3 regions of the Enterovibrio paralichthyis genome follow, and region 3 is predicted to be linked to each of the others. Evidence: predicted binding sites of a transcription regulator. Region 3 holds the regulator's gene; each other region holds the start of a gene.

Region 1 (3,280 bases), on a different contig from region 3:
AATCCCGGGGATTTCGAATTCTGGTGGAAGATAGATGTACGACGTTTTTAGTTCTGTTGTTTTAGCTGGTGTGTTGGGTGCGCAAGCTGTCCTCACATTGGTGTTACTCAAAGGTGATATCTGCCCGGGTCAACGAGGCCGCCTGCACAAAGCATTCTGGTTCCTGGTCGCAGGTTGGGCAATCACTGTGCCTTATTCCGCCTTTTCTGCGCTGCCATTTATTTCGCTGGGTATTTTCTCTCTTCGCTCTAAATCCGGCAAAACCCGCCAGTCTGGCCCTATCCCTGTTTTGCATTTGGCGAATGGCTTTGGCGTGCTGGCATTCCTGGTCGCGGCCTGGCAACAGGGCGTATCTTCAGCCTTGCTGATGGTGTCTCAGGTATTGCTTGTAGGTGCAATCACTGCGCACGTTCTTTTGGTTAAAGCCCGCTCCCGTTTACAGGCATTCCACCGAATCCTGCCGGTGGTAGGCATTGCAGCCGCTATGCTGACAGCAGTAAGTGTTGCGATGGCTGGTGCTGCCATGGGTGATGCCGAGGCAAGCGCGATGGTTTCCAACGTGCTGTTGAGCCTTGGCCTAATGGTTGCTGGCGTGTTGATTTGGGCAACCCATCTGTTCCGTCAAACCACACCGCACCTCGCCCAACTTTGTGTGTCGTTGGCTGTATTGGCGTCGGCGTCGGGCGTTGCAATGGCGACGGTAATGTAAAGCTGCCACTTTCTGTCGCAGAAAAGATAAAAGGCACGTCATGTGCCTTTTTTGCGTTCTGTCACCGACGCATTGTGCCTGTAGCTTCTAAACTTTTACCGTAACGACGGAGGAGCAGCGATGGAAATTCATAACCTTGAACATATGGATGGCGCGATCGTTTACGGTATTGTCAACGAACGTCTTCGTCTGGAATGTGCTTCGCTTGATGACCTGATGGTCCAGTTTGATTTGGACCCCCAGACTTTCCACGACAAGATTAACGAGATGGGCTGCTATTACGATCCACTTGTTAACCAGTTGCGCCCTAAATAAGCGGTATACCTAAACGACCTGAATCCTGCATCTTCAGTATGTTTAGGTTTATACCCGTTTAATCCCTTCCAAATGGGTGTGGCACTGATTGCGGGCGGTGATAAAAAACGCCTGCAAGTAGGGACGTTGCGCGTCCTGATTTCTTACCGCGGCAAACAGACGGCGCCAGAGCCCTTTGCCCAAAGGCTTATCCACTACCAAACCTTGCCTTGAAAACTCACTGATAGCCCAGTTTGGAAGGGCGGCAACCCCCAATCCTGCTGCGACCATTTGAATCAGCATCAAGGTATTGTCGGCCGATTTGAACTGCGCGGGTTCAATGCCTACCGGCTGCAGGAAGTGTTTGATGATATCCATACGCTGACGCTGAACCGGGTAGGTGAGCAGCGTTTCCTGTGCCAGATCTTCAGGTTCAATAAATGCTTTCGACGCCAAGGGATGGGTGTCAGCCAACACCAGACGCATTTCAAAGTCGAACAGTGGTTCATAGTGGATTTCGCTACGCGGCAGGATGTCAGAAGTGATCACCAAATCCAGGTTTCCCCCTGCCAGTGCGGGAATGGGCTCAAAGCCAAAGCCAGAAGAGAAATCCAGCGTGACCAATGGCCAGCCAACCTTGTATTCCTTGAGCGCAGGCATCAACCACTGGAAGCAAGAGTGGCACTCGATCGCCATGTGCAATCGCCCCTGAGCATCTTCCTTCATGGCCGCCAACTCGGTTTCAGCCTTTGCCATTCTCGGCAACACATCATCGGCCAGTCGCAACAGCACTTGACCTTCTTCTGTGAACTTTACCGGGCGGGTCTTTCGCAAAAACAACTGCGAACCAATTCTCTGTTCCAGATCTTTTAGCTGGTGGGAAAGGGCTGACTGGGTCAGACACAACTGCGTCGCAGTGGATGTCAGCGAGCCGGTTTCACGCAATACGGCCAGTGTCCGTAAGTGTTTAAGTTCCAACATGAATTATTCTCAATATCCGTTTGAGTAATTTGAGTTTGTTTTATGCACTCTATTCTATCAAGGTGGACATGTAAACATCTGGACGGCTAAAAAGGATTTAGACAATGACCACCACCCATATTCTCGGCTACCCGCGTATTGGCGACAAACGCGAACTGAAATTTGCTCTCGAACAATACTGGAACGGCGAAATCAGCCAGCAGGCACTGCTGGATGTTGGCGCGACGATCCGCCACCAAAACTGGGCACAACAAACATCAGCGGGGCTTTCTTTTGTCACCGTTGGTGACTTCGCCTGGTACGATCATGTTTTGCAAACCAGCCTGACACTTGGGCACGTGCCAAAACGCCACCGTCACGGGCATCCGGATCTGGATACCCTGTTCCGTATCGCCCGCGGTAAGGCGCCAACGGGTTGTAGCTGCGCCGCGTCAGACATGACCAAATGGTTCAATACCAACTACCACTACATCGTGCCGGAATTTACCAAAGACGACACCTTTTCACTGAGCTGGAACCAGCTGTTTGAGGAAGTGAGCGAGGCGCAAAAGCTGGGTCACAAGGTCAAGCCTGTGGTGCTAGGGCCGCTGTCGTACCTTTACCTCGGCAAGGAAAAAGAAGAAGGCTTTAACCGACTGGAACTGCTGCCGCGTTTGTTGTCGGTCTACCAGCAAATCTTCACGAAACTCAAAGCGCAGGGAGTGGAATGGGTGCAGATAGACGAACCCATTCTGGCGCTGGAGCTTGAAGCCGAGTGGCGCAACGCGTTCAAACTGGCTTATCAGGTGATAGGTGGAGATGTGAAGCTACTTCTAACCACTTACTTTGACGCGGTTGACCACCATGCGGATGTGATCACTTCACTGGGTGTTAACGGTCTTCATATCGACCTGGTCTCAGCGCCTTCCCAACTGGAGAGCTTTGTCAAACAATTGCCACAGGATTGGGTGCTCTCCATCGGTGCGGTCAATGGCCGTAACGTTTGGAAGGCAGACTTAGCAAAATGGCTGAATGTGTTGCAGCCAACCAAGGATATCCTCGGTGAACGCCTGTGGATTGCCAGCAGTTGTTCACTGTTGCATTCGCCGCTGGATCTTGAATCTGAAGAAACACTGGATGCCGACGTAATATCCTGGCTGGCTTTTGCCAAACAAAAAGTAGGTGAAGTGACACTCCTGGCAGAGGCACTGGACGGTAAAGACAAAGCCATTTCTGCCTGCAATCAGCACAGCGAAGCGATCACTGCACGTAATAGCGACAGCCGTGTGCAAAACCCGAAAGTTCAGGCACGTGTCA
Region 2 (3,280 bases), on a different contig from region 3:
GCACCGGCCATGGCGGAGTAACTCACCAGCGTGACCAGGGTGATGGTCGCGCCGTTCAGAATACCCGGCAGTGCTTCCGGCAGCAGTACTTTGCGGATAATTTGCAGTGGGGTTGCGCCCATTGCCTGCGCCGCCTCAACCAGACCTGCCGGTACTTCCAGCAGTGCGCCTTCAACCAGACGGGCGATAAACGGAATGGCGCCCACGGTCAGCGGCACAATCGCAGCGCTGGTACCGATAGAGCTGCCCACCACAAAGCGGGTGAACGGGATTATCGCCACCAGCAGGATAATGAAAGGGATAGAACGGCCAATGTTGACTACAGTGCCCAGCACCTTGTTGAGAAGGGCATTTTCCAACAGGCCGCGCGGTTTGCTCAGGTGCAGCAAGACGCCTACAGGAATGCCAAATAGAAAGCCAATCGCACCGGAAACAAACACCATGGTGAGGGTTTGGCCGAGAGCATCAATCAGAAGGTTTACCAGGCGTTCGTTCTCTGCGAACCAACCTGAAACGGCAGCAATATTAAGCGACATAGCCCAGCACCTCGATGTTTACATTGTGTTCCTTCAAAAATGTCAGCGCGCGGGCGACGTTTTCTTCTTCTCCGAAAAACTCCGCCAGCATCAGGCCAAATTTCACGCCCCCGGCGTAATCCATGTCAGAGCTTAAAATGCTTACATCAATGTCGAACTTTCGGGAAGCCTGACTGATGAGCGGGGCATCCACACTGGCGCCGGTAAACTCAAGGCGTACCAATGGCGGCAGGGTACCGTCGTTTTGCGGCTGCAGGCGCTCGGCGTAATCCTGCGGGATCGACAAATCCAGCGTCGAGCGGATAAAGGTGCGTGCCAACTCGGTTTTCGGGTGGGCGAAGATGTCGCCCACCGGGCCTTTTTCCACCAGTTCTCCGTCGCCAATGATGGCCACTTCATGACAGATGCGCTTCACCACATCCATTTCATGAGTGATGAGCAAAATGGTCAGTCCCAGTTTCTGGTTGATGGTTTGCAACAGGTTGAGGATGGCGTGGGTGGTCGCTGGATCCAGCGCGCTGGTGGCTTCATCACACAGCAGCACTTTTGGCTCACTTGCCAGTGCACGTGCAATCGCAACACGCTGCTTCTGGCCGCCACTGAGGTTGGACGGGTAGCTTTGGTGTTTGTCATTGAGGCCAACCAGATCCAAAAGCTCCGTCACTTTTCGCTGGATGTGCTGCTTGTCTTTGCCAGCAAGCTCCAGTGGCAGCGAGACGTTTTCGAACACAGTGCGTGAAGAAAGCAGGTTGAAGTGCTGGAAGATCATGCCAATCTTCTGGCGCTCGCGCGTCAAATCAGACTGGGAGAGGGCAGTCAGCTCAACACCGTCGACAGACACCTGTCCGCTGGTTGGGCGTTCCAATAAATTCACAATGCGGATCAGGGTGCTTTTGCCGGCACCGGAAGCGCCAATCACGCCAAAGATCCTGCCTTGGGGGATCTGGAGGTTAATATCGCGCAGGGCATGGATCGTTTGTGCGCCCTGTTTGAACTCCTTATTAACCTGTTTTATCTCGATCATATGCCGTCCTGGACAAAATCCGTTTAAGAATCGAATAAAAATGCAGCGATTGTTGTTGGATTATTGCTGCTATCTGGTTTTTGATGCTATTTGCTGTTGCAACTTAAGTCAATGGATATTTTTACGGCTAGACGTCTAAACGTATATTTGATTTTGAAGAGAGAATAAAACGGGAAAATAGAAGGAGATAGGGTGTTGGCGTTGTGTGTCTTTCACCCTAGAAATACCGAATCCCTCACGCTTTGTAACCTTATTTTTGCAGTTGCACATTTTAACTGACTGCTTTTTGTACTGGCGCACTGATTCAGGATGTGGGATGCAATAAACTGACGTGCTTGGAATGGTAATAGGGACAGGGATGTGAGGACGTCATTTAAAACAATGATGTTAGCGACAAGCGCCTTAAGCTGGCTGCTTGTCTCACTGATGCCTGTGATCAATGCCCACGGCAGTAACGCCGGTGTTTGGGAAACCCTGTGTACCGTTAACGGATTTAAGCTGGTCAAGCTCGATACGGCTGACACTTTGCAGGGCACGGGTAAACATGATGGCAAGCCTTGCCCCTTTGCCAATTTTTCAACGTTTCACCACCTCACCCTGAATACCTCACAAACGTATACTCAAACCCGCTTTGTTGGGCGCCTCGATTACTCTTTAATGGCTCGAAGAGTAAAGTTTGAATCGCCCATCCCCCGCGCACCGCCAGTGAGTATTCCGTCAATTGTTCAAGCTTTCCAAGGTTCCTTTCATTTCCTTCCTCATTGCTTTCCCATTTTCCCTCTTCATTTTCCGACATCCTCTGGCACATCGCTTATCGGCCACAGAGCACTTTTGCAATCAGATGGTTAAATAAACGACGGTCATTGTTTGACCGACTTCAAACTCCCTCGTGCTGAGGCTACTTGCGATGGCCCAGAATGAGTAAAGTTATTGCAACATCTTATTAACCGTGTGTTGGTGGATGTGACAGGGACTTTTCAAGGCAGCGCCCACCGTTATACCTATTACCATTTCGTGTTGCCTTATCGATATCGCCATTCCGAGCAAGGAGACTGAAACATGTTAAAACGTCGTTCGTTTCTCGCTGCGACCACAATAGCACTGGGTGTGCTGCTGTCCGGTTGTGGAGAAGAGAAGCAGGAAGCTGCTGCACAGGCACAACCTGCTGAACAGGAAAAAATCACCTGGAAAATGGTGACCACCTGGCCAAAGAACTTCCCCGGTTTGGGAACAGGGGCGAACAACCTCGCTGAGCTGATCACGGACATGAGCGATGGCCGCCTTGAGGTGAAAGTCTACGGTGCTGGCGAATTGGTCGGTGCGCTGGATGTGTTTGATGCAGTCTCGCGCGGTACAGCGGAAATGGGGCATGGCGCAGGCTACTACTGGAAAGGTAAAGCGCCGGCAGGGCAATTCTTTGCTGCGGTGCCTTTTGGTCTGACTGCGCAGGAAATGAATGGCTGGATTTACAGTGGCGGAGGTTTGGAGCTGTGGGCAGAAGCCTATGAACCATTCGGTATTATCCCGATGCCTGCCGGTAACACCGGTGTGCAAATGGGCGGTTGGTTTAACAAGGAAATCAACAGCATTGACGATCTGCAAGGTTTGAAAATGCGTATTCCTGGCCTGGGCGGCGAAGTGCTGAAACGTGCGGGTGGTACGCCGGTACTGCTGCCGGGTGGCGAAATCTTCCCTGCACTGCAATCGGGTGCGATTGACG
Region 3 (3,280 bases):
TTACCTCTGCTTGCGGGGCAATCAAACACAAGGGTATTCAGCCAATAACAATTACAGTCAGGAACATATTCATGTCTGAAGACAAACGCCAACAGGCGCTGGACTATCATGCGTATCCAGTACCGGGCAAAATCTCTGTAGAACTTACCAAACCGGCAGACACCGTTGAAGATTTGGCATTGGCTTACAGCCCGGGCGTGGCTGAGCCGGTGCGTGAGATCGCGCAGGACGCTGACAATGTTTATAAATACACTGCAAAAGGCAACATGGTTGCAGTGATCTCGAACGGTACCGCAATCCTGGGTCTGGGTAACCTTGGCCCGCTGGCGTCCAAGCCGGTAATGGAAGGTAAGGCGCTGCTGTTCAAACGCTTCGCAGGTCTCGATTCTATCGACATCGAAGTGAAACACCGCACCATCGAAGAGTTTGTTGATACGGTTGCCAACATTTCTGACACCTTTGGTGGTATCAACCTTGAAGACATCAAAGCGCCTGACTGTTTTGAAATTGAAAAACAGCTGATTGAGCGCTGTCATGTACCTGTTTTCCACGATGATCAGCACGGCACGGCGATCGTTACGGCGGCAGGTATGCTGAACGCACTGGAGCTTCAGGGCAAAGATATCAACGAAGCCGTGATCGTATGTCTGGGTGCAGGCGCTGCGGCTGTGGCGTGTATGGAGCTGCTGATCAAGTGTGGTGCACAGCGTGAGAAGATCTACATGCTGGACCGTAAAGGTGTTATCCACACCCGTCGTGACGACATTAACGAATACAAGCAACTGTTCGCCAACAACACCGATAAGCGTACGCTGGAAGATGTGATTGAAGGTGCGGATATTTTCCTGGGTGTGTCTGGCCCGGATCTGCTGCCGCCTGACGCGCTGAAGCTGATGGCTGACAAGCCTATCGTGTTTGCGTGTTCAAACCCGGATCCGGAAATCAAACCGGAACTGGCTCACGCGGTGCGCGATGATCTGATCATGGGTACCGGCCGTTCGGATTACCCGAACCAGGTGAACAACGTGCTGTGTTTCCCATTCATTTTCCGTGGTGCACTGGACGTACGTGCAAGCCGCATCAACGATGAAATGAAACTGGCAGCGGTAGAAGCTATCCGTGCGCTGGCGAAAGAGCCTGTGCCTGCATCAGTACTGGCGGCGGCGCGCGTTGACAAGCTGGAATTCGGTCGAGAATACATCATTCCAAAACCGATGGACCCACGCCTGCTGCCACGTGTAGCTAAAGCGGTTGCGGTCGCTGCGGTGGAGTCGGGCGTTGCGCGCATCGAGATGCCAGAAAATTATATGGCTGACAACGAAGCGTAATTCGCCGCGTTTCTTCAAGCACAAAAAAACCAGCCAATTGGCTGGTTTTTTGTTGGTATTCTGTCTCGGCGCTAACGAAATCAATACTCTTCTTCGTTAAACTCAATGCCGAGTTCTTTCATAATCCGCTTCACTTCAGCAGGGACACTGTCGGCTTTGTCTTTACGGATATCATCATCCGTTGGCAGGGGCTGACCGGTGTAAGCGTGTAAAAAAGCTTCGCACAGCAGTTCACTGTTGGTGGCATGGCGCAGATTGTTCACCTGACGGCGGGTACGCTCATCAGTCAGGATTTTCAGCACTTTCAGCGGGATAGAAACGGTGATCTTCTTGACCTGCTCTTTCTTTTTACCGTGCTCGGCGTAAGGGTTAATATATTCGCCATTCCAGTCTGCCATTGTTCACCTTCTTAGCAGTATAGGGTCTAAATCGCTGCCAACGCCGGAGACAACGCGCCCAGGTTGGATGAAAACCAAATTCTAGCGATGTTAACCGCTATATGTAAAGACATATAGACGTCTAGAGGGATTGACGTCTTGGTCTTGAGTGGTTAAGGTTGAACAAATTGTCATCAGAGCGCGCTCAATAAAACGCCGCGCCATACGATCAAATTCAGACAGGGAAGCACACCATGAGCGACAAGAAGTCCGCGACCATCGCCGTCCGTACCGGCATCACCACTGATTCACAGCATCACGCCGTTGTGCCTCCACTTTACCTTTCCACCAACTACGAGTTCCCAGAATTTGGGGCGGTGCCGAAATACGATTATGCCCGCGGCGGCAACCCAACCAGGGCGTTGCTTGAAAGCGCACTGGCGGATCTGGAAAACGGCGCAGGCGCTGTCGTTACCAACTGTGGCATGTCTGCTATCAACCTTTTACTCGCGCTATTGTCTCCTGACGACCTGATCGTGGCGCCGCACGATTGCTACGGTGGTACCTACCGACTGTTTGATTCACGCGCCAAAAAAGGGGCATTCAAGGTGTTGTTTGTTGACCAGAATGATGCCCAGGCGCTTGAAGCAGCCTTACTGCAAAAGCCCAAACTGGTGTGGGTGGAAACGCCTTCCAACCCGCTGCTGCGTGTGGTTGATGTGGCGGCAATTTGCAAACAGGCCCATGCTGCCGATGCTTGGGTAGGCGTGGACAATACTTTCCTGTCACCGGTGCTGCAGCAACCCCTGAATCTTGGTGCGGATTTTGTCGTGCACTCGACCACCAAATTTATCAACGGTCATTCCGACACCGTCGGCGGCGTTGTCGTTGCCAAAGAAGTGGAGCTGTATGAAGAATTGAAGTGGTGGGGGAATTGTATCGGGGCAACCGGCAATGCCTTTGACAGCTATATGACACTGCGTGGACTGCGTACCCTGGGAGCCAGAATGCGCATGCATGAAGAGAACAGTGGCGCAATCCTTGAGTTCCTGAAACAGGAGCCTTTGGTCAGTGTTATCTATCATCCGTCGCTGCCAGCCCACCCGGGTCATGAGATTGCGAAGAAACAACAAGCAGGTTTTGGCGGAATGTTGAGCTTTGAACTCAAAGGTGACGAAAGTGAGCTGAAACTTTTCCTCGCCTCACTTAAGCTGTTCACTTTGGCCGAATCATTGGGCGGCGTGGAAAGCTTAGTCACGCACCCAGGCTCAATGACCCACCGAGCCATGTCGGACGAAGCGCAAGCAGAAGCGGGCATTGCAGCGACCTTGCTGCGCCTGTCCATCGGTCTGGAAGACAAGGCCGATTTGATCGCCGACCTGAAACAAGCATTCGATATAGTAAGAGAGAGCCAGCAATGAGTGCGGTTGAAGTAGTATCCCCTCAGCAGTCGCCATCCCGTCAGTTACATAAGTTCGGTGGCAGCAGCCTTGCCGATCCTGACTGTTTTCGCCGTGTTGCCCGTATCCTGGGTCAATACAGTGGCGACACAGACATCATAGTGGTGTCTGCGGC

What was found. Region 3 encodes MetJ, which represses methionine synthesis genes. Its sites were predicted from a motif close to TTAGACNTNTANANGTCTAA; they were not measured.
Region 1: the regulator MetJ is predicted to act here: its motif matches at 2,055-2,074, upstream of metE (5-methyltetrahydropteroyltriglutamate--homocysteine S-methyltransferase).
Region 2: the regulator MetJ is predicted to act here: its motif matches at 1,680-1,699, upstream of metN (methionine ABC transporter ATP-binding protein MetN).

What each region holds. Positions count from the first base shown of each region.
Region 1 is NZ_JAHUTS010000013.1:127,833-131,112, forward strand. It holds gene KU854_RS15725 (hypothetical protein) at 35-709, shown strand; gene KU854_RS15730 (DUF4250 family protein) at 830-1,024, shown strand; gene metR (HTH-type transcriptional regulator MetR) at 1,073-1,984, opposite strand; gene metE (5-methyltetrahydropteroyltriglutamate--homocysteine S-methyltransferase) at 2,089-3,280, shown strand, end outside.
Region 2 is NZ_JAHUTS010000023.1:37,103-40,382, forward strand. It holds gene KU854_RS19860 (methionine ABC transporter permease) at 1-536, opposite strand, end outside; gene metN (methionine ABC transporter ATP-binding protein MetN) at 526-1,560, opposite strand; gene KU854_RS25075 (hypothetical protein) at 1,981-2,106, opposite strand; gene KU854_RS19870 (TRAP transporter substrate-binding protein) at 2,620-3,280, shown strand, end outside.
Region 3 is NZ_JAHUTS010000009.1:108,073-111,352, forward strand. It holds gene KU854_RS12880 (malic enzyme-like NAD(P)-binding protein) at 72-1,328, shown strand; gene metJ (met regulon transcriptional regulator MetJ) at 1,409-1,726, opposite strand; gene KU854_RS12890 (O-succinylhomoserine (thiol)-lyase) at 1,960-3,126, shown strand; gene KU854_RS12895 (bifunctional aspartate kinase/homoserine dehydrogenase II) at 3,123-3,280, shown strand, end outside.